Regions from separate parts of the Lysinibacillus sp. FSL K6-3209 genome, predicted to be linked through region 1. Evidence: a T-box and tRNA genes for the amino acid it is inferred to sense, from the RefSeq annotation. Region 1 holds a T-box; the other regions hold tRNA genes.

Region 1 (7,933 bases):
TCGATGTAGCATCTATCATAGGTTGAACCCCTGCCATCTTTTCTTCCCATTACATTGTTAGCGGGTTGCTGTTCGCTTCCTTTCCGCTCAATCCCTCTATCCATCCATCGTTCATCCAATGCATGTAATGTTCCTATTCCCAACGGCATTTATAAAAAAAGCCGTGAAGTACGCTTATTACAACGTATTTCACGGCTCTTTGTTTAATTATTTAACAACAATATTAACAAGCTTTCCTGGGATGACAATAATTTTCACCAAGTCTTTGCCCGCCATATATTCTTGTACTTTTTCATCGGCTAATGCTACTTTTTCAATTTCTTCTTTTGAAGCATCTTTTGCTACGATAATTTTTGCACGTACTTTACCTGCCACTTGAACAGCAACTTCCACTTCATCGTCCACTAGCTTAGACTCATCATACGATGGCCATTCTTCATAAGATAATGTATTTTCATGACCTAATAGTTGCCATAGCTCTTCAGCAATATGCGGAGCGATTGGTGCTAGCATTTTCACAAATCCTTCAGCATAGGCTGTTGGAAGTACTTCTGCTTTGTAGCAGTCATTAATAAATACCATCATTTGTGAAATAGCAGTATTGAAGCGAATACCTTCATAGTCTTCTGTCACTTTTTTCACTGTTTGGTGATATGATTTTTCTAAAAACGTATCATCTGAAGTTTGAACTTTTGCTGATAGCGTACCTTCTTCTTCGTTGACAAACAAACGCCAGATGCGGTCTAAGAAACGACGAGCTCCGTCCAAACCATTAGTAGACCATGCAACTGAAGCCTCTAATGGACCCATGAACATTTCATAAAGTCGTAGTGTATCTGCACCGTGTGACTCTATGATTTCATCAGGGTTCACGACATTGCCTTTTGATTTAGACATTTTTTCATTACCTTCACCAAGAATCATACCTTGGTTAAATAATTTTTGGAATGGCTCTTTTGTGTGCACTATCCCTAAATCGTATAGTACTTTATGCCAGAAGCGCGCGTATAGTAAATGCAATACGGCATGCTCTGCTCCACCAATATAAATATCAACTGGTAACCAACGTTTTAGCAACTCTGGATCAGCAATCGCTTCTTTGTTGTTAGGGTCAATATAACGTAGGAAGTACCAGCTAGAACCTGCCCATTGTGGCATTGTATTGGTTTCACGACGACCTTTTTTGCCTGTTTCAGGGTCTACAACATTTACCCAATCCGTAATATTCGCTAATGGTGATTCCCCTGTTCCAGATGGACGAATATTATCCGTTTTTGGAAGCATTAATGGTAACTCTGCTTCTGGCACTGGAGTTGTTGTACCATCTTCCCAATGGATCATTGGGATTGGCTCACCCCAATAACGTTGACGAGAGAATAACCAGTCACGAAGACGATAAGATATCTTTTTCTCCCCTACACCTTTTTCCTCTAACCATTCAATCGCCTTAGCAATACCATCTGCTTTATTTAAACCATCAAGGAAATCAGAGTTAATGTGTTGACCGTCACCTGTAAATGCTTCTTTGTCAATATCGCCACCTTCAAGCACAGCAACGATGTCTAAACCAAACTCTTTAGCAAATTCATAATCACGTTCGTCATGCGCAGGAACAGCCATAATCGCACCAGTTCCGTAAGTAGCTAACACATAATCAGCAATCCAAATCGGTACTTTTTTGCCGTTAATCGGATTTACCGCATAAGCGCCTGTAAATACGCCTGTTTTTTCTTTGGCTAAATCTGTACGCTCTAAGTCTGATTTCATTTTTACTTTTTCAAGATATGCATCGACAGCAGCTTGTTGTTCAGCTGTTGTAATTTCAGCCACTAGTTTGTGCTCTGGCGCAAGCACTGTATATGTTGCACCGAATAGTGTATCAGGGCGTGTTGTAAATACCGTAAAGTTTTTGTCCGATCCTTCAATGCTAAATGTTACTTCTGCACCCTCTGAACGGCCAATCCAATTACGTTGCATGTCTTTAATAGATTCTGGCCAATCTACATCTTCTAAATCGTCAATTAAACGATCCGCATACGCTGTAATTTTAAGCATCCATTGTTTCATTGGACGACGTTCTACTGGATGTCCGCCACGTTCAGACTTTCCATCAATCACTTCTTCATTCGCTAGCACTGTACCTAAAGCTGGGCACCAGTTTACCGCCACTTCATCTACATAAGCTAAGCCCTTTTTATATAATTGAATGAAAATCCATTGCGTCCATTTGTAGTATTCTGGATCTGTTGTGTTAATTTCACGATCCCAATCATAGCTAAAGCCTAACTCTTGAATTTGACGTTTAAATGTTGCAATATTTTTTGCTGTAAATTCTGCTGGGTCATTCCCAGTATCAAGTGCATATTGCTCGGCAGGTAATCCGAAGGCATCCCATCCCATCGGATGTAGAACATTAAAGCCTTGCATACGTTTGAAACGTGAAAGAATATCTGTTGCTGTATATCCTTCTGGATGCCCTACGTGAAGTCCCGCTCCTGATGGGTACGGGAACATATCAAGCGCATAAAATTTTGGTTTATCCGTTTCATTTTCTGTTTTGAATGTTTTGTTGACATCCCAATACTGTTGCCACTTTTTTTCAACTTGTTGATGATTAAAGCTCATTATTTTTCCTCCTTATATATGTGCAGTACCACTTATCGTAAGAATTGACAAAATATTTAAAAAATAAAAAAACTCGCCCCTTCCTTTGTCAGAAAGGGACGAGAGTATTCTTAACTCCCGCGGTACCACCCAAATTAGTGATTACACTCGGCTCAAGCTTCCTTAACGCGGAAATAACGGCAAACGTAACAATTACATATTACGTATGCAGACTCAGCAGGCGAGTTCAACTTGCATCCTTACTAGCTTCCACCAACCGCTAGCTCTCTAAAAAGAACCACAAATTTACTATTCCTCATCAATGTCTTTACATGTATTGCATTTATTCTAATGGAAAGTTCTGAAAAGCACAAGCATCTTTTTATGGTGCCTGACACGCACACAATTTCCACACAATTATTAAAAAAAATTTTTTATGATTATTTTCACCAACAATTTTTCATTTCAACCTTCTATGCAGATGAAAAATAAAAATAGTCATTACTTTCGTAACTCCCGTCTAATTGACGTTCTTTACATGCTTTTTTATGCTAAAGAAAAAAGCTAAAGGAGGCAATCGCGTGTGCCAAGAAAAAAACGGCTTTGGTCCCCAGATCATTATCATCATGTAGTAGTGCGCGGTAATAATCGTCAAACTATATTTCACAATGTTGCAGATTACGATGCTTTCTTTCGTGTATTGCAATATGCTTATCATAAATATTCGTTTAAGATTGTTACCTATTGCGTTATGTCTAACCACTATCACCTGCTGATTCGTTCACCCAAAGTACCACTAGGCAAAGTGATGGCCAATGTAAATTGGCGCTACAGCAATTACTTTAAAAAGAAGTATCACTATTGCGGTCATCTTTACGAAAGTCGATATTTTGCAGACCTTGTTCCCTCACAACTCGACATGCTTAGTGTTAGTCGCTATATTCACCGCAATCCTATCTCAACGTCTCCCCCTATGGTTGCTAAGATGGAGGACTACCCTTATAGCTCGTATTATTTCTACAAGCATGATATATCTTCAAACTACCCATTCTTTGATACAAGTATTCTCAAAAGTTATTTACTTCAAACCTCACAAGCTCAATCACTATCCTATTGTCAGTATTGCGAGGAACATGAAGGCAAATCATTTAATGTAGCACCCCTATAGAAAAGCTCCACACGACAATCCATCGTGTGGAGCTTCACTCTTCAAAAACTATCAATTGTCAGAATCTTTTCCGTGCCTGTCACTCGAAAAGTCAGCGCATTCATGGAAGGCGAAATGTTTACAACCAAGGCATTTATTCATATCTAAATGTGTCAATGCTCGATTTATAGCTTCTCCTGTATGTTCAAAAAAATGCTCTTGTCCAATTTGAGCATATAATCCATTACGCATGAGCGCTGCTTTTAAGTCCTCTTGTATACCCGTGACGAAGACCTTGCCACCACGCTTTGTAAAATTCTCCACAATATTGCTAAAATAAGACTCACCTGTGGAGTCCATAAATGGCACTTTCCCCATACGTAAAATCAGGACGCTTGGTTGCTCTTGCATAGAATGCAGTAATGTCTCTTCAAACGTTTGCGCTGCACCAAAAAACAGTGGACCCTCAATCGTATAAATACTAATTTGTGGGCAATCATGCTTTTGATTGACAACATAAGGTTGTACCTTTCCATTCTTTTTTGTATGGTCTGGTAATACTTTATCTATAACCAACTTCTCACTCATTCGTTTAGCAAACAACACAACGGCTAAGCCAAGACCTACTTCAACAGCAATCGTTAGGCTAGCGAAAACAGTAAGCAAAAATGTAATGATTAATACAAGTGAATCGCCAGATTTCGCTTTTACAATATGAGCAAAATGTTTTTGTTCACTCATATTCCACGCAACGACCATTAGTACTGGTGCCATACTTGCTAACGGAATATGCGAAGCAAAGGGCGCTAATAACAATAACGTGACTAATACAAAAACACCATGAATAATACCTGACATTGGTGATGCAGCACCCGTTTTAATATTGGTTGCCGTACGTGCAATCGCCCCAGTAGCAGGAATCCCTCCGAATAAAGGTGTAATAATATTCGCTATACCCTGTCCTACAAGCTCACGATTACTATTATGTTTAGTATTGGTCATACCGTCAGCAACAACTGCTGATAAAAGCGACTCAATCCCGCCCAAAATGGCAATCACAAAGGCAGGTCCAATCAATAATTGTAATCGTTCCAAGGTAATTTCTGGTATAGAAAACTTTGGTAACGTATTAGGGATTTGACCATAAGCCGTAGCAATTGTTGCAACTTGTCCTGAAAAAAAGAAGGTAGCGACAAGGGTAGAAACAACAATGCCTACTAATGCGCCAGGTACTTTTGGGAAAAATTTAGGTGTTAAAAGAATAATTACAAGACAAATAATCGCTATGAAAATACTATAATAATTGATTGTTCCTATATGCACGAACAACTCTTTCATATTTGAGATAAAATATTCATGACGTGTAATATTTGTTAAACCTAAAAAATTAGCTATTTGCCCAGTAAAAATGATAACCGCAATACCCGCAGTAAAGCCTATCGTTACTGGGCGTGGAATAAATTTTATAAGAGTACCTAGCTTGAAAATGCCCATTAAACATAGCAGCACTCCCGCCATTAACCCCGCAATTAATAAATTTTCATAGCCATACGATAAGACAATGCCTAAAAGAATTGGCACAAAAGCGCCTGTTGGTCCACCGATTTGGAATTTTGAACCTCCAAATAGCGAAATAAGTATGCCCGCAATACACGCTGTATAGATCCCATATTCCGGTTTTACACCGGAAGCAATGGCAAAAGACATAGCCAGTGGAATTGCAACAATCCCAACAATTATGCCAGATAATAAGTCCTTTTTAAAATGATCAACTGAATACCCTTCAAACCGACCTGTAAACAGTGATTTCATACAATAATCTTCCCTTCGAAATAATTAAGTTTTTCGAATCCAGTTTAGTAAGGGGTGGTAAATGTATTACATCCCCTACATTATCTCTTCGTCATTTTCACTGACGGTCATTTCTTCTAATCTTGAAATTGTATGAATTAAATGGTTGTCAAAGATATCTTTTGCAACACGTAACAATTCAACAATCATTGGATCACTTAAAGAATAGTAAACTTTTTTCCCTTCTTTTGTACCATAAACAATATTTTTTGCCCGTAAAACACTTAACTGTTGCGAAACTGCCGAGCCCTCTTTTTCTAGGCAACTTTGAATCTCATTCACACTTTTCTTGCCATCGACCAATAATTCAAGAATTCTTATCCGTAACGGGTGTGCTAAGGCTTTAAAAAAATCGGCTTTAAACTGTTGTAAGCCTTCTTCCACGTTAATCCCTCCACATCATTCATTTTCACATATTCAAATATTTGAATATGTATGATTGTATCCTTTTGCGTCAACTATTTCAATCTAAAAAAATAAAAAAGCGAATGCTATAACATTCGCTTTAAAGTAAATTGACTTTAATTTTCAGAATTGTTTGCGTGCCTGCCACCCACGGTCATAAATCAGACATGGGAAAATGCCTAGTAATACAATAACTACTAAAATTGAAACAAGGGCTATCATACCAAACTGATCGACCATAATACCGCCGAACAATGGACCAATCATACGACCTGTTGTAGCCGCACTATTTATAATACCTTGGTAAAAACCTTCGCGTCCCTTTGGTGCAAGCTGATTCGCAATGGTCGGTAAAGCTGGTGTATAAAACATTTCCCCAAATGTTAATACGACCATTGCAGCAGCAAACATTTTAAAATCTTCGGCAAATGCTACAATACCAAACGAAGCTGCAATAAGCGTAATGCCAAATACTAATTGACGCTTAAGTTGATGTTCCCAACGGCGCACAAGCGGTGCGATTAGTGGTTGCCCAACAACAATAAGGAGCCCATTAATCGTCCAAAGTAAACTATATTGTTTTAACCCTAAGCCCAAATCTTGCGTATAGGATGAAATGGTTGCACTCCATTGCGAATAGGCAAGCCAGCATAACACGGAAGATGAACTTAAAATTAATAAGGCATAAAATGGTGCCTTATTTGTAATACGTTTACTTTCACTTACTACATTTTTCAATGCAATACTTTCCGCATCTATTCCTCTAAATGTAATCAATGCGATAAAGAAAAATAAAATATACATCGCTAAATTAACGACAAAAACATAATCAAATTGATAATCTGCCACAATCCCAGCTAATGCCGGCCCTACAGCAACACCTAAATTTTGCGCTAAATAAATCGCATTAAATGCTTTACGACCACCCTCAGGCCAAGCCGCTCCCGCTAACGCAAACATCCCTGGAAATACAATGCCTCCACTAAATCCAAGAATGGTTAAAAACCACACATAATGTGGCCAGCCATGCCAGATTGTTAATCCTATTAACGAAGCAACGGTCAATAAAATGCCTAGCATAATCGATTTATAGCCACCAATTCTATCAAATAAAAATCCACCTAATAGATTGCCTAATACACCTGCAGCCGAATTCAACATTAAAACAAAGCCAGCCATTGCAAGTGATTTCCCTAAATAATCATGCATGTAAATGGCATTTAAAGGCCATAAAAAAGAGTTGCCCGTCGTGTTCACAAGCATACCGATAATTAAAAACCAAACACTTTTTGGCATATCCTTGACCCCCATTATTTCGTTTCTCTAAATAGCTAGTTTATGATGAAAAATAAAAAAGTACAAGGAAAATAAATTTACCCTTTGTTCACAAAAAATTTCTTAAATAAACAGTTTTTTCGTCCTTTATGCGTTCGTTATAACAGCCAACAGTTCTGTCCCTTTACCACGGAAATAAATTGTTTATTCAATAAATAAAGCGGCATAACATTTGTCTCTGCATATTTAAATTCTTACTCCATGACGGAACCTTACGCACATGATAAAATATAATGTTAGAGGAGTGAAATACATGACAGAAACAAACTTTCCTTTTCCCACAGAGGGGAAAAGATACTATACATGGAATCGCTATTTACGTGACCACTTCGGTCATAAAGTATTTAAAGTAGCACTCGATGCAGGTTTTGATTGCCCGAACCGAGATGGAACAGTCGCTTTCGGAGGTTGTACATTTTGTAGTGCTGCAGGGTCAGGTGATTTTGCTGGTAATAAAGTTGATCCTATTGATGTGCAATTTGCAGAAATTCGTGACAAAATGCATCAAAAATGGAAAGATGGCAAGTATATGGCTTACTTCCAAGCATATACAAATACCCATGCACCACTTCCCGTTTTAAAGGAAAAATT
Region 2 (7,933 bases), 630 kb from region 1:
TCAAATGCATGTATCGAGAATTCAAAGAAAAGCAATTAAGAAATTACAGGAGGTCATTCTTGCAAGTGGAAGTGTGCCACTGTAATACCTATCATTAGGGCGTTTATTACTAGAGGGTTTCATAATCCAATAGCAATAAGCGCCTTTTATTTTTGGCTGTCCTTCTTGGTGGATAGACTATCTTTGGTTTTTTATTGAAGTGTAGTGGTAAAATGAAAAGAAAAAAGGTAGTGATAATGTGGAACAAAAACAAATGTACCAGCTTATTGCAAAGGATGTAGCAATTAAACCAAATCAAGCAGAGGCAGTAATAAAATTACTGGATGAAGGTAACACCGTCCCGTTTATTGCGCGCTATCGAAAAGAAGCTACTGGCTCTTTGGACGAGGTACAAATAAAAGCTGTAGAAGATCGTTATCATTACATACAGCAACTTGAACAACGCAAAGAAGAGGTTCTTCGTTTAATTCAAGAACAAGATAAGCTTACCCCAGAGCTGGAACATGCCATCCAAGTGGCGACGGTATTACAACGTGTTGAAGATTTATATCGCCCATATAAGCAAAAACGACGTACGAAAGCGACAATCGCAAAGGAAAAAGGATTGGAGCCTCTAGCTGATTTACTACTAGAGTATCGTAGTGAAGCGTTAGTCCAATTAGCTCAAGATTTTGTTGATATAGAGAATGTTGCAACAGTGGAAGATGCAATTGCTGGAGCACGTGACATTTTAGCAGAGCGCTTTGCTGATGATGCAAGTATACGGCAGAAAATCCGTACTTTTTCTTGGAAAGAGGGCATACTGACTACCGCTTTAAAAAATGCGGAACTAGATGAAAAAAAGGTTTTTGAAATGTATTACGAATATGAAGAGCCTGTTAACCGCATTGTTCCTCATCGTATTTTAGCTGTAAATCGTGGGGAGAAGGAGGATGTCATAAAGGTTGCTATCCAAGTACCGATAGATCGAGTACTGATGATTATGTGGAAAGAGTGGATACCAGCAACAGGTTTCTCACCTGCCATTGCAGAGGTGAAACTTGCAATAGAGGATTCCTACAAACGATTAATTCAACCATCGATTGAGAGAGAGTTACGTAATGAATTAACGGAAAAAGCAGAGGCGCAAGCGATTCATATTTTCTCGGAAAATCTCCGCAATCTTTTACTACAGCCACCTTTAAAAGGTAAGTATGTACTAGGAGTGGATCCTGCCTATCGTACGGGTTGTAAATTAGCTGTTGTTGATGAGACGGGGAAAATGCTAGAAGTTACGGCGATTTACCCACATCCACCAAAGCCAGATGTAGCAAAATCAAAAGCAGTTGTGAAAGAGATTTTAGCGAAATATCCTATTACAATCATTGCGATTGGTAATGGGACAGCCTCACGCGAAACTGAGCAATTTATTGCCGATGTTTTAAGTGAAGTGAACACAGATGTAGCTTATGTTATTGTCAACGAAGCCGGTGCATCCGTTTATTCGGCGTCGGAGGTTGCGCGTGCTGAGTTTCCTGATTTGCAAGTAGAGCAACGGAGCGCGGTGTCAATTGCACGACGTTTGCAGGACCCATTGTCGGAATTAGTGAAAATTGAGCCAAAGGCAGTAGGTGTTGGACAATATCAGCATGATGTTTCTCAAAAGAAATTATCAGAGTCATTAACATTTATAGTAGAAACAGCGGTCAATCAAGTCGGTGTCGATGTCAATACAGCATCAGCCTCTTTATTGCAATATGTTTCAGGGCTATCGAAAACCGTTGCCGAAAACATTGTAAAAGTACGAGAAGAGAATGGGCAATTCACAACTCGAGCGCAACTGAAGAAAATTCCACGCCTTGGTGCAAAAACGTACGAGCAAGCAATAGGGTTTTTACGTGTACCTGAAGCGAAAAATCCATTTGATGCGACAGGTATTCACCCAGAAAGCTACAATATTGCAGAGCAAATTTTAGAAGCGGCCCACATAAATAAAAAAGAACTAGGAACACAAAAAGCAGAGGAAGCAATTGCAGCTCTTAATGTTCAAGCGTTAAGTGAAAAGCTAGGGATTGGCGTTGTTACTGTTCAGGATATTGTAGATACTTTAATGAAACCAAGTCGTGACCCGCGTGATGCTTTCCCACAACCATTACTTAAAACGGATGTTTTAAAAATGGAAGATTTACAAGTAGGAATGGAATTACAAGGTACTGTACGGAATGTCGTCGATTTTGGTGCATTCGTTGATATTGGTGTAAAACAAGATGGGCTTGTGCATATTTCCAAGTTGCAAAAAAAACGTATTAAGCATCCATTAGAGGTTGTGGCATTAGGTGATATTGTCACAGTATGGGTGGAACAAATAGAAGTAAACAAAGGCCGTATTTCATTAACGATGCTTCCTCCAGAAAAACAAATGGTTGAAGTGTAATAATTTCTTGCCACACTGTCTATACTGCGCAGTGTGGTATTCTTATTGTTAGAGGTGATGAAATTGAACAATGAGGAACTGCAACAGCTTGTAAGTCGAATTTCATTAGAAAGTTTTCATAAACCCTTTATGCATCGTGCATACTTTAATCCAAGGCTGCGTACAACAGGTGGGCGTTATCTTTTGCAATCCCACCATATTGAAATCAATCCAAAGGCGTTTGAAATGTATGGTGTTAGAGAGGTAGAGGGGATCATTCTTCATGAATTATGTCATTACCACTTGCACCTTGAAGGAAAGGGCTATCAACATCGAGATAAAGATTTTCGAGAGTTGTTAAAAAAAGTGAATGCCCCTCGATTTTGTTCAGCGTTGCAAAGACCTAAATCTCATAGCAAAAAACAGCGCCCTCACTATACATATGAATGTATACAATGTCACCAAAGGTATGTTAGAAAAATTAGATTCAATGTGAACAGATACTGTTGTGGCAAGTGTTCAGGGCAATTAATGATAGTTGAGTAAAAAAACTTTTAAAAAAGGGTTGACGTTTATTCAGCTAATCCCTATAATAGTAAAAGTCGACAAGATAAAGCCGACAACACAATATGATTATTCCGAAGTAGCTCAGTTGGTAGTAGCACCTGACTGTTAATCAGGTTGTCGCAGGTTCGAGTCCTGCCTTCGGAGCCATGGCCCCTTGGTCAAGCGGTTAAGACACCGCCCTTTCACGGCGGTAACACGGGTTCGAATCCCGTAGGGGTCATTTTCATAAATAGATAATTGTAACATTGGTCCCGTGGTGTAGCGGTTAACATGCCTGCCTGTCACGCAGGAGATCGCCGGTTCGATCCCGGTCGGGACCGCCACTTATTGGGGTATAGCCAAGCGGTAAGGCAACGGATTTTGATTCCGTCATGCCTAGGTTCGAATCCTAGTACCCCAGCCATTCATTTCTTAATATGAGCCATTAGCTCAGTTGGTAGAGCATCTGACTTTTAATCAGAGGGTCGAAGGTTCGAGTCCTTCATGGCTCATCTTTTTTAAGAAAAAGGTTGAAAATTCGAATTATCATTGTATAATAAGAAGGTTCCTATTTTTTGAATGCGGTCGTGGCGGAACGGCAGACGCGCTAGGTTGAGGGCCTAGTGGGGGCAACCCCGTGGAGGTTCAAGTCCTCTCGGCCGCACCAAGTCAGTTCAGTTATTTAACACATGCGCCCGTAGCTCAATTGGATAGAGCGTCTGACTACGGATCAGAAGGTTGTGGGTTCGACTCCTGCCGGGCGCGCCATAATACATTTTAATAATTGCGGGTGTAGTTTAATGGTAAAACCTCAGCCTTCCAAGCTGATGTCGTGAGTTCGATTCTCATCACCCGCTCCAAAAAAACATTTTAAAAAAGTGTTGACATCATTAATGAAAGATGTTAAGATATAAAAGTTGCTGAAACAAACGGTAACAAAATGAACCTTGAAAACTGAACAAGCAAAACGTAATCAATATAGTTTTTACTAGCTAACTTTGTTAGTGAACGAAACAAAATTTTGGACATCAAAATTGATGCCAGCAAAACAATTTGAGCTAATCAAATTTCTTTTATGGAGAGTTTGATCCTGGCTCAGGACGAACGCTGGCGGCGTGCCTAATACATGCAAGTCGAGCGAACAGAGAAGGAGCTTGCTCCTTTGACGTTAGCGGCGGACGGGTGAGTAACACGTGGGCAACCTACCTTATAGTTTGGGATAACTCCGGGAAACCGGGGCTAATACCGAATAATCTATTGTCCCTCATGGGACAATACTGAAAGACGGTTTCGGCTGTCGCTATAGGATGGGCCCGCGGCGCATTAGCTAGTTGGTGAGGTAACGGCTCACCAAGGCGACGATGCGTAGCCGACCTGAGAGGGTGATCGGCCACACTGGGACTGAGACACGGCCCAGACTCCTACGGGAGGCAGCAGTAGGGAATCTTCCACAATGGGCGAAAGCCTGATGGAGCAACGCCGCGTGAGTGAAGAAGGATTTCGGTTCGTAAAACTCTGTTGTAAGGGAAGAACAAGTACAGTAGTAACTGGCTGTACCTTGACGGTACCTTATTAGAAAGCCACGGCTAACTACGTGCCAGCAGCCGCGGTAATACGTAGGTGGCAAGCGTTGTCCGGAATTATTGGGCGTAAAGCGCGCGCAGGTGGTTTCTTAAGTCTGATGTGAAAGCCCACGGCTCAACCGTGGAGGGTCATTGGAAACTGGGAGACTTGAGTGCAGAAGAGGATAGTGGAATTCCAAGTGTAGCGGTGAAATGCGTAGAGATTTGGAGGAACACCAGTGGCGAAGGCGACTATCTGGTCTGTAACTGACACTGAGGCGCGAAAGCGTGGGGAGCAAACAGGATTAGATACCCTGGTAGTCCACGCCGTAAACGATGAGTGCTAAGTGTTAGGGGGTTTCCGCCCCTTAGTGCTGCAGCTAACGCATTAAGCACTCCGCCTGGGGAGTACGGTCGCAAGACTGAAACTCAAAGGAATTGACGGGGGCCCGCACAAGCGGTGGAGCATGTGGTTTAATTCGAAGCAACGCGAAGAACCTTACCAGGTCTTGACATCCCGTTGACCACTGTAGAGATATGGTTTTCCCTTCGGGGACAACGGTGACAGGTGGTGCATGGTTGTCGTCAGCTCGTGTCGTGAGATGTTGGGTTAAGTCCCGCAACGAGCGCAACCCTTGATCTTAGTTGCCATCATTTAGTTGGGCACTCTAAGGTGACTGCCGGTGACAAACCGGAGGAAGGTGGGGATGACGTCAAATCATCATGCCCCTTATGACCTGGGCTACACACGTGCTACAATGGACGATACAAACGGTTGCCAACTCGCGAGAGGGAGCTAATCCGATAAAGTCGTTCTCAGTTCGGATTGTAGGCTGCAACTCGCCTACATGAAGCCGGAATCGCTAGTAATCGCGGATCAGCATGCCGCGGTGAATACGTTCCCGGGCCTTGTACACACCGCCCGTCACACCACGAGAGTTTGTAACACCCGAAGTCGGTGAGGTAACCTTTTGGAGCCAGCCGCCGAAGGTGGGATAGATGATTGGGGTGAAGTCGTAACAAGGTAGCCGTATCGGAAGGTGCGGCTGGATCACCTCCTTTCTAAGGATATTTTCGGAATACAAACCTTGGGTTTGTAAGATTACGTTTTGCGTTCAGTTTTGAAGGTTCATTCTTCTGAATGACTTCAAAATTTGTTCTTTGAAAACTGGATAAAACGACATTGAAATTGTAACAAACACATTTATTTTTTAAATTAAGTTTTTAGGCTTAATAACTAATAATAGGGTTTCAAGACACAAGCAGTTCTAGGAAGCGAACGAGTGAATGAAGGAGCGTACTTACGTACGTGACTGATTGAACGAGAGAAGCTGACAACGAAATGCGCAGTGGATTGGAAGCCGATAGGTTAAGTTATTAAGGGCGCACGGCGAATGCCTTGGCACTAGGAGCCGAAGAAGGACGGCACTAACACCGATATGCTTCGGGGAGCTGTAAGTGAGCTTTGATCCGGAGATTTCCGAATGGGGGAACCCACTACGTTTAATCGCGTAGTATCTTGACGTGAATACATAGCGTCTTGAAGGCAGACCCAGGGAACTGAAACATCTAAGTACCTGGAGGAAGAGAAAGAAAAATCGATTCCCTGAGTAGCGGCGAGCGAAACGGGAAGAGCCCAAACCAAGAGGCTTGCCTCTTGGGGTTGTAGGACACTCTATACGGAGTTACAAAGGAATGAGTTAGATGAAGCGACTTGGAAAGGTCCGCCAGAGCAGGTAAAAGCCCTGTAGTCGAAAGTTCATTCCCTCCAGAGTGGATCCTGAGTACGGCGGAACACGTGAAATTCCGTCGGAATCCGGGAGGACCATCTCCCAAGGCTAAATACTACCTAGTGACCGATAGTGAACCAGTACCGTGAGGGAAAGGTGAAAAGCACCCCGGGAGGGGAGTGAAAGAGATCCTGAAACCGTGTGCCTACAAGTAGTTAGAGCCCGTTAATGGGTGATAGCGTGCCTTTTGTAGAATGAACCGGCGAGTTACGATTACGTGCGAGGTTAAGCTTTAGAAGGCGGAGCCGCAGCGAAAGCGAGTCTGAATAGGGCGAATTAGTACGTGGTCGTAGACCCGAAACCAGGTGATCTACCCATGTCCAGGGTGAAGGTGAGGTAACACTTACTGGAGGCCCGAACCCACGCACGTTGAAAAGTGCGGGGATGAGGTGTGGGTAGCGGAGAAATTCCAATCGAACTTGGAGATAGCTGGTTCTCTCCGAAATAGCTTTAGGGCTAGCCTCGTGATGAGAATACTGGAGGTAGAGCACTGTTTGGACTAGGGGGCCATCCCGGTTTACCGAATTCAGACAAACTCCGAATGCCAGATATTTATACACGGGAGTCAGACTGCGAGTGATAAGATCCGTAGTCAAAAGGGAAACAGCCCAGACCACCAGCTAAGGTCCCAAAGTAATCGTTAAGTGGAAAAGGATGTGGCGTTGCACAGACAACCAGGATGTTGGCTTAGAAGCAGCCATCATTTAAAGAGTGCGTAATAGCTCACTGGTCGAGTGACGCTGCGCCGAAAATGTATCGGGGCTAAACGATTCACCGAAGCTGTGGATTGACATCTACGATGTCAGTGGTAGGAGAGCGTTCTAAGTGCGTTGAAGTCAGACCGGAAGGACTGGTGGAGCGCTTAGAAGTGAGAATGCCGGTATGAGTAGCGAAAGACGGGTGAGAATCCCGTCCACCGTATGACTAAGGTTTCCTGAGGAAGGCTCGTCCGCTCAGGGTTAGTCGGGACCTAAGCCGAGGCCGATAGGCGTAGGCGATGGACAACAGGTTGATATTCCTGTACCACCTCCTCACCGTTTGAGAAATGGGGGGACGCAGTAGGATAGGGTAAGCGCGCCGTTGGTTGTGCGCGTCCAAGCAGTAAGGCGTGTGTGTAGGCAAATCCGCACACTGTAACGTTGAGCTGTGATGGCGAGTCCGTATGGACGAAGTTCCTGATTTCACACTGCCAAGAAAAGCCTCTATCGAGGTGAGAGGTGCCCGTACCGCAAACCGACACAGGTAGTCGAGGAGAGAATCCTAAGGTGTGCGAGAGAACTCTCGTTAAGGAACTCGGCAAAATGACCCCGTAACTTCGGGAGAAGGGGTGCTCTTGAGCGTGCAAGCGCATGAGAGCCGCAGTGAATAGGCCCAGGCGACTGTTTAGCAAAAACACAGGTCTCTGCAAAACCGTAAGGTGACGTATAGGGGCTGACGCCTGCCCGGTGCTGGAAGGTTAAGAGGAGTGGTTAGCGCAAGCGAAGCTGCGAATTGAAGCCCCAGTAAACGGCGGCCGTAACTATAACGGTCCTAAGGTAGCGAAATTCCTTGTCGGGTAAGTTCCGACCCGCACGAAAGGCGTAACGATCTGGGCACTGTCTCAACGAGAGACTCGGTGAAATTATAGTACCTGTGAAGATGCA
Region 3 (7,933 bases), 1.3 Mb from region 1:
CGTAGGCGATGGACAACAGGTTGATATTCCTGTACCACCTCCTCACCGTTTGAGAAATGGGGGGACGCAGTAGGATAGGGTAAGCGCGCCGTTGGTTGTGCGCGTCCAAGCAGTAAGGCGTGTGTGTAGGCAAATCCGCACACTGTAACGTTGAGCTGTGATGGCGAGTCCGTATGGACGAAGTTCCTGATTTCACACTGCCAAGAAAAGCCTCTATCGAGGTGAGAGGTGCCCGTACCGCAAACCGACACAGGTAGTCGAGGAGAGAATCCTAAGGTGTGCGAGAGAACTCTCGTTAAGGAACTCGGCAAAATGACCCCGTAACTTCGGGAGAAGGGGTGCTCTTGAGCGTGCAAGCGCATGAGAGCCGCAGTGAATAGGCCCAGGCGACTGTTTAGCAAAAACACAGGTCTCTGCAAAACCGTAAGGTGACGTATAGGGGCTGACGCCTGCCCGGTGCTGGAAGGTTAAGAGGAGTGGTTAGCGCAAGCGAAGCTGCGAATTGAAGCCCCAGTAAACGGCGGCCGTAACTATAACGGTCCTAAGGTAGCGAAATTCCTTGTCGGGTAAGTTCCGACCCGCACGAAAGGCGTAACGATCTGGGCACTGTCTCAACGAGAGACTCGGTGAAATTATAGTACCTGTGAAGATGCAGGTTACCCGCGACAGGACGGAAAGACCCCGTGGAGCTTTACTGTAGCCTGATATTGAATTTTGGTACAACTTGTACAGGATAGGTAGGAGCCAGAGATCTCGGAGCGCCAGCTTCGAAGGAGGCGTCGGTGGGATACTACCCTGGTTGTATTGAAATTCTAACCCATGCCCCTTAGCGGGGCAGGAGACAGTGTCAGGCGGACAGTTTGACTGGGGCGGTCGCCTCCTAAAAGGTAACGGAGGCGCCCAAAGGTTCCCTCAGAATGGTTGGAAATCATTCGTAGAGTGTAAAGGCACAAGGGAGCTTGACTGCGAGACCTACAAGTCGAGCAGGGTCGAAAGACGGGCTTAGTGATCCGGTGGTTCCGCATGGAAGGGCCATCGCTCAACGGATAAAAGCTACCCCGGGGATAACAGGCTTATCTCCCCCAAGAGTCCACATCGACGGGGAGGTTTGGCACCTCGATGTCGGCTCATCGCATCCTGGGGCTGTAGTCGGTCCCAAGGGTTGGGCTGTTCGCCCATTAAAGCGGTACGCGAGCTGGGTTCAGAACGTCGTGAGACAGTTCGGTCCCTATCCGTCGTGGGCGTAGGAAATTTGAGAGGAGCTGTCCTTAGTACGAGAGGACCGGGATGGACACACCGCTGGTGTACCAGTTGTCTTGCCAAAGGCATCGCTGGGTAGCTATGTGTGGACGGGATAAGTGCTGAAAGCATCTAAGCATGAAGCCCCCCTCAAGATGAGATTTCCCATTACGCAAGTAAGTAAGATCCCTCAAAGACGATGAGGTAGATAGGTTCGAGGTGGAAGTGTGGTGACACATGGAGCTGACGAATACTAATCGATCGAGGACTTAACCAAAAAGTTTGAAACATTCAATGAACCGTTTATCCAGTTTTGAAAGAACAAGTAAGTTTTAAAAAAAAGCTTGTAATTATAATATTTTATGTTATAATGAATCTTGTCTTTTAAATAGTCTAGTGATGATGGCAAAGAGGTCACACCCGTTCCCATACCGAACACGGAAGTTAAGCTCTTTAGCGCCGATGGTAGTTGGGGGCTTCCCCCTGTGAGAGTAGGACGTCGCTAGGCATAATACCCAGGAGGATTAGCTCAGCTGGGAGAGCATCTGCCTTACAAGCAGAGGGTCGGCGGTTCGAGCCCGTCATCCTCCACCATATGCCGGTTTAGCTCAGCAGGTAGAGCAACTGACTTGTAATCAGTAGGTCGTGGGTTCGATTCCTATAGCCGGCACCATTTTTTGAGCCATTAGCTCAGTTGGTAGAGCATCTGACTTTTAATCAGAGGGTCGAAGGTTCGAGTCCTTCATGGCTCACCATTTTAATTGCCAACAATAATATGCGGGTGTGGCGGAATTGGCAGACGCACTAGACTTAGGATCTAGCGCCGCAAGGCGTGGGGGTTCGACTCCCTTCACCCGCACCATTTATATATTAAAATAATAATTGCCAGGATAAATAATCTTATGCACATGCGGAAGTAGTTCAGTGGTAGAACACCACCTTGCCAAGGTGGGGGTCGCGAGTTCGAACCTCGTCTTCCGCTCCAAATGTGCCGGGGTGGCGGAACTGGCAGACGCACAGGACTTAAAATCCTGCGGTAGGTGACTACCGTGCCGGTTCGATTCCGGCCCTCGGCACCATTTTTAATATTTAGCGCCCGTAGCTCAATTGGATAGAGCGTCTGACTACGGATCAGAAGGTTGTGGGTTCGACTCCTGCCGGGCGCGCCAATAAATAAACGGGAAGTAGCTCAGCTTGGTAGAGCACTTGGTTTGGGACCAAGGGGTCGCAGGTTCGAATCCTGTCTTCCCGACCATTTCCTAAAATACAATTTATGGGGCCTTAGCTCAGCTGGGAGAGCGCCTGCCTTGCACGCAGGAGGTCAGCGGTTCGATCCCGCTAGGCTCCACCAATTAATGTAAATGAACCTTGAAAACTGAACAAGCAAAACGTAATCAATATAGTTTTTATTAGCTATCTTATGTTAGTGAACGAAACAAAATTTTGGACATCAAAATTGATGCCAGCAAAACAATTTGAGCTAATCAAATTTCTTTTATGGAGAGTTTGATCCTGGCTCAGGACGAACGCTGGCGGCGTGCCTAATACATGCAAGTCGAGCGAACAGAGAAGGAGCTTGCTCCTTTGACGTTAGCGGCGGACGGGTGAGTAACACGTGGGCAACCTACCTTATAGTTTGGGATAACTCCGGGAAACCGGGGCTAATACCGAATAATCTATTGTCCCTCATGGGACAATACTGAAAGACGGTTTCGGCTGTCGCTATAGGATGGGCCCGCGGCGCATTAGCTAGTTGGTGAGGTAACGGCTCACCAAGGCGACGATGCGTAGCCGACCTGAGAGGGTGATCGGCCACACTGGGACTGAGACACGGCCCAGACTCCTACGGGAGGCAGCAGTAGGGAATCTTCCACAATGGGCGAAAGCCTGATGGAGCAACGCCGCGTGAGTGAAGAAGGATTTCGGTTCGTAAAACTCTGTTGTAAGGGAAGAACAAGTACAGTAGTAACTGGCTGTACCTTGACGGTACCTTATTAGAAAGCCACGGCTAACTACGTGCCAGCAGCCGCGGTAATACGTAGGTGGCAAGCGTTGTCCGGAATTATTGGGCGTAAAGCGCGCGCAGGTGGTTTCTTAAGTCTGATGTGAAAGCCCACGGCTCAACCGTGGAGGGTCATTGGAAACTGGGAGACTTGAGTGCAGAAGAGGATAGTGGAATTCCAAGTGTAGCGGTGAAATGCGTAGAGATTTGGAGGAACACCAGTGGCGAAGGCGACTATCTGGTCTGTAACTGACACTGAGGCGCGAAAGCGTGGGGAGCAAACAGGATTAGATACCCTGGTAGTCCACGCCGTAAACGATGAGTGCTAAGTGTTAGGGGGTTTCCGCCCCTTAGTGCTGCAGCTAACGCATTAAGCACTCCGCCTGGGGAGTACGGTCGCAAGACTGAAACTCAAAGGAATTGACGGGGGCCCGCACAAGCGGTGGAGCATGTGGTTTAATTCGAAGCAACGCGAAGAACCTTACCAGGTCTTGACATCCCGTTGACCACTGTAGAGATATGGTTTTCCCTTCGGGGACAACGGTGACAGGTGGTGCATGGTTGTCGTCAGCTCGTGTCGTGAGATGTTGGGTTAAGTCCCGCAACGAGCGCAACCCTTGATCTTAGTTGCCATCATTTAGTTGGGCACTCTAAGGTGACTGCCGGTGACAAACCGGAGGAAGGTGGGGATGACGTCAAATCATCATGCCCCTTATGACCTGGGCTACACACGTGCTACAATGGACGATACAAACGGTTGCCAACTCGCGAGAGGGAGCTAATCCGATAAAGTCGTTCTCAGTTCGGATTGTAGGCTGCAACTCGCCTACATGAAGCCGGAATCGCTAGTAATCGCGGATCAGCATGCCGCGGTGAATACGTTCCCGGGCCTTGTACACACCGCCCGTCACACCACGAGAGTTTGTAACACCCGAAGTCGGTGAGGTAACCTTTTGGAGCCAGCCGCCGAAGGTGGGATAGATGATTGGGGTGAAGTCGTAACAAGGTAGCCGTATCGGAAGGTGCGGCTGGATCACCTCCTTTCTAAGGATATTTTCGGAATACAAACCTTGGGTTTGTAAGATTACGTTTTGCGTTCAGTTTTGAAGGTTTATAACTAACTTTATAAAACTTCCAAGAGGGCCTATAGCTCAGCTGGTTAGAGCGCACGCCTGATAAGCGTGAGGTCGATGGTTCGAGTCCATTTAGGCCCACCATATATAACCTCTTGGGGCCTTAGCTCAGCTGGGAGAGCGCCTGCCTTGCACGCAGGAGGTCAGCGGTTCGATCCCGCTAGGCTCCACCAATTTTTATTTGTTCTTTGAAAACTGGATAAAACGACATTGAAATTGTAACAAACACATTTATTTTTTTAAGTTTTTTATAGGCTTAATAACAAATGAAGGTTTCGAGATACGAGTAAGACAAGGAAGCGATTGAGTGAGAGAAGGAGCGTACCTCTGTACGTGACTGACCGAACGAATGAAGCTGACGCTGGATTACGATGTATATCGGAAGCTGCAGGTTAAGTTATTAAGGGCGCACGGCGAATGCCTTGGCACTAGGAGCCGAAGAAGGACGGCACTAACACCGATATGCTTCGGGGAGCTGTAAGTGAGCTTTGATCCGGAGATTTCCGAATGGGGGAACCCACTACGTTTAATCGCGTAGTATCTTGACGTGAATACATAGCGTCTTGAAGGCAGACCCAGGGAACTGAAACATCTAAGTACCTGGAGGAAGAGAAAGAAAAATCGATTCCCTGAGTAGCGGCGAGCGAAACGGGAAGAGCCCAAACCAAGAGGCTTGCCTCTTGGGGTTGTAGGACACTCTATACGGAGTTACAAAGGAATGAGTTAGATGAAGCGACTTGGAAAGGTCCGCCAGAGCAGGTAAAAGCCCTGTAGTCGAAAGTTTATTCCCTCCAGAGTGGATCCTGAGTACGGCGGAACACGTGAAATTCCGTCGGAATCCGGGAGGACCATCTCCCAAGGCTAAATACTACCTAGTGACCGATAGTGAACCAGTACCGTGAGGGAAAGGTGAAAAGCACCCCGGGAGGGGAGTGAAAGAGATCCTGAAACCGTGTGCCTACAAGTAGTTAGAGCCCGTTAATGGGTGATAGCGTGCCTTTTGTAGAATGAACCGGCGAGTTACGATTACGTGCGAGGTTAAGCTTTAGAAGGCGGAGCCGCAGCGAAAGCGAGTCTGAATAGGGCGAATTAGTACGTGGTCGTAGACCCGAAACCAGGTGATCTACCCATGTCCAGGGTGAAGGTGAGGTAACACTTACTGGAGGCCCGAACCCACGCACGTTGAAAAGTGCGGGGATGAGGTGTGGGTAGCGGAGAAATTCCAATCGAACTTGGAGATAGCTGGTTCTCTCCGAAATAGCTTTAGGGCTAGCCTCGTGATGAGAATACTGGAGGTAGAGCACTGTTTGGACTAGGGGGCCATCCCGGTTTACCGAATTCAGACAAACTCCGAATGCCAGATATTTATACACGGGAGTCAGACTGCGAGTGATAAGATCCGTAGTCAAAAGGGAAACAGCCCAGACCACCAGCTAAGGTCCCAAAGTAATCGTTAAGTGGAAAAGGATGTGGCGTTGCACAGACAACCAGGATGTTGGCTTAGAAGCAGCCATCATTTAAAGAGTGCGTAATAGCTCACTGGTCGAGTGACGCTGCGCCGAAAATGTATCGGGGCTAAACGATTCACCGAAGCTGTGGATTGACATCTACGATGTCAGTGGTAGGAGAGCGTTCTAAGTGCGTTGAAGTCAGACCGGAAGGACTGGTGGAGCGCTTAGAAGTGAGAATGCCGGTATGAGTAGCGAAAGACGGGTGAGAATCCCGTCCACCGTATGACTAAGGTTTCCTGAGGAAGGCTCGTCCGCTCAGGGTTAGTCGGGACCTAAGCCGAGGCCGATAGGCGTAGGCGATGGACAACAGGTTGATATTCCTGTACCACCTCCTCACCGTTTGAGAAATGGGGGGACGCAGTAGGATAGGGTAAGCGCGCCGTTGGTTGTGCGCGTCCAAGCAGTAAGGCGTGTGTGTAGGCAAATCCGCACACTGTAACGTTGAGCTGTGATGGCGAGTCCGTATGGACGAAGTTCCTGATTTCACACTGCCAAGAAAAGCCTCTATCGAGGTGAGAGGTGCCCGTACCGCAAACCGACACAGGTAGTCGAGGAGAGAATCCTAAGGTGTGCGAGAGAACTCTCGTTAAGGAACTCGGCAAAATGACCCCGTAACTTCGGGAGAAGGGGTGCTCTTGAGCGTGCAAGCGCATGAGAGCCGCAGTGAATAGGCCCAGGCGACTGTTTAGCAAAAACACAGGTCTCTGCAAAACCGTAAGGTGACGTATAGGGGCTGACGCCTGCCCGGTGCTGGAAGGTTAAGAGGAGTGGTTAGCGCAAGCGAAGCTGCGAATTGAAGCCCCAGTAAACGGCGGCCGTAACTATAACGGTCCTAAGGTAGCGAAATTCCTTGTCGGGTAAGTTCCGACCCGCACGAAAGGCGTAACGATCTGGGCACTGTCTCAACGAGAGACTCGGTGAAATTATAGTACCTGTGAAGATGCAGGTTACCCGCGACAGGACGGAAAGACCCCGTGGAGCTTTACTGTAGCCTGATATTGAATTTTGGTACAACTTGTACAGGATAGGTAGGAGCCAGAGATCTCGGAGCGCCAGCTTCGAAGGAGGCGTCGGTGGGATACTACCCTGGTTGTATTGAAATTCTAACCCATGCCCCTTAGCGGGGCAGGAGACAGTGTCAGGCGGACAGTTTGACTGGGGCGGTCGCCTCCTAAAAGGTAACGGAGGCGCCCAAAGGTTCCCTCAGAATGGTTGGAAATCATTCGTAGAGTGTAAAGGCACAAGGGAGCTTGACTGCGAGACCTACAAGTCGAGCAGGGTCGAAAGACGGGCTTAGTGATCCGGTGGTTCCGCATGGAAGGGCCATCGCTCAACGGATAAAAGCTACCCCGGGGATAACAGGCTTATCTCCCCCAAGAGTCCACATCGACGGGGAGGTTTGGCACCTCGATGTCGGCTCATCGCATCCTGGGGCTGTAGTCGGTCCCAAGGGTTGGGCTGTTCGCCCATTAAAGCGGTACGCGAGCTGGGTTCAGAACGTCGTGAGACAGTTCGGTCCCTATCCGTCGTGGGCGTAGGAAATTTGAGAGGAGCTGTCCTTAGTACGAGAGGACCGGGATGGACACACCGCTGGTGTACCAGTTGTCTTGCCAAAGGCATCGCTGGGTAGCTATGTGTGGACGGGATAAGTGCTGAAAGCATCTAAGCATGAAGCCCCCCTCAAGATGAGATTTCCCATTACGCAAGTAAGTAAGATCCCTCAAAGACGATGAGGTAGATAGGTTCGAGGTGGAAGTGTGGTGACACATGGAGCTGACGAATACTAATCGATCGAGGACTTAACCAAAAAGTTTGAAACATTCAATGAACCGTTTATCCAGTTTTGAAAGAACAATCTTTCATAAAAGGGTTTCAAGATACGAGTAGTTCGCGGAAGCAATTGAGAGAAGGAAGGAGCGTACATCTGTACGTGACTGACTGAACGAATGAAGCTGACAAAGAAATACGATGTATATTGAAAGCCGTAAATAGTCTAGTGATGATGGCAAAGAGGTCACACCCGTTCCCATACCGAACACGGAAGTTAA

Evidence for each region. The T-box of region 1 lies ahead of leuS (leucine--tRNA ligase). A T-box ahead of a tRNA ligase gene usually reads a tRNA of that ligase, here a tRNA-Leu.
Region 2: it has a tRNA-Leu gene. The T-box ahead of leuS (leucine--tRNA ligase) is inferred to sense a tRNA for this amino acid. The anticodon was not compared.
Region 3: it has a tRNA-Leu gene. The T-box ahead of leuS (leucine--tRNA ligase) is inferred to sense a tRNA for this amino acid. The anticodon was not compared.

What each region holds. Positions count from the first base shown of each region.
Region 1 covers NZ_CP150264.1:3,483,522-3,491,454, forward strand. Annotated here, with positions in the region: gene MHH88_RS16925 (hypothetical protein) at 1-143, opposite strand, end outside; gene leuS (leucine--tRNA ligase) at 208-2,625, opposite strand; T-box leader at 2,717-2,936, opposite strand; gene MHH88_RS16935 (transposase) at 3,188-3,772, shown strand; gene sulP (sulfate permease) at 3,824-5,563, opposite strand; gene MHH88_RS16945 (metalloregulator ArsR/SmtB family transcription factor) at 5,639-5,986, opposite strand; gene MHH88_RS16950 (MFS transporter) at 6,131-7,303, opposite strand; gene MHH88_RS16955 (TIGR01212 family radical SAM protein) at 7,596-7,933, shown strand, end outside.
Region 2 covers NZ_CP150264.1:4,115,400-4,123,332, reverse strand. Annotated here, with positions in the region: gene sigB (RNA polymerase sigma factor SigB) at 1-85, shown strand, start outside; gene MHH88_RS20050 (Tex family protein) at 239-2,413, shown strand; gene MHH88_RS20045 (SprT family protein) at 2,477-2,938, shown strand; tRNA gene MHH88_RS20040 (tRNA-Asn) at 3,030-3,106, shown strand; tRNA gene MHH88_RS20035 (tRNA-Glu) at 3,108-3,179, shown strand; tRNA gene MHH88_RS20030 (tRNA-Asp) at 3,207-3,282, shown strand; tRNA gene MHH88_RS20025 (tRNA-Gln) at 3,288-3,362, shown strand; tRNA gene MHH88_RS20020 (tRNA-Lys) at 3,378-3,450, shown strand; tRNA gene MHH88_RS20015 (tRNA-Leu) at 3,520-3,605, shown strand; tRNA gene MHH88_RS20010 (tRNA-Arg) at 3,630-3,706, shown strand; tRNA gene MHH88_RS20005 (tRNA-Gly) at 3,725-3,798, shown strand; rRNA gene MHH88_RS20000 (16S ribosomal RNA) at 4,011-5,562, shown strand; rRNA gene MHH88_RS19995 (23S ribosomal RNA) at 5,868-7,933, shown strand, end outside.
Region 3 covers NZ_CP150264.1:165,012-172,944, forward strand. Annotated here, with positions in the region: rRNA gene MHH88_RS00935 (23S ribosomal RNA) at 1-1,516, shown strand, start outside; rRNA gene rrf (5S ribosomal RNA) at 1,632-1,747, shown strand; tRNA gene MHH88_RS00945 (tRNA-Val) at 1,758-1,833, shown strand; tRNA gene MHH88_RS00950 (tRNA-Thr) at 1,837-1,912, shown strand; tRNA gene MHH88_RS00955 (tRNA-Lys) at 1,919-1,994, shown strand; tRNA gene MHH88_RS00960 (tRNA-Leu) at 2,017-2,101, shown strand; tRNA gene MHH88_RS00965 (tRNA-Gly) at 2,150-2,224, shown strand; tRNA gene MHH88_RS00970 (tRNA-Leu) at 2,230-2,318, shown strand; tRNA gene MHH88_RS00975 (tRNA-Arg) at 2,332-2,408, shown strand; tRNA gene MHH88_RS00980 (tRNA-Pro) at 2,418-2,494, shown strand; tRNA gene MHH88_RS00985 (tRNA-Ala) at 2,515-2,590, shown strand; rRNA gene MHH88_RS00990 (16S ribosomal RNA) at 2,734-4,285, shown strand; tRNA gene MHH88_RS00995 (tRNA-Ile) at 4,382-4,458, shown strand; tRNA gene MHH88_RS01000 (tRNA-Ala) at 4,472-4,547, shown strand; rRNA gene MHH88_RS01005 (23S ribosomal RNA) at 4,765-7,692, shown strand; rRNA gene rrf (5S ribosomal RNA) at 7,878-7,933, shown strand, end outside.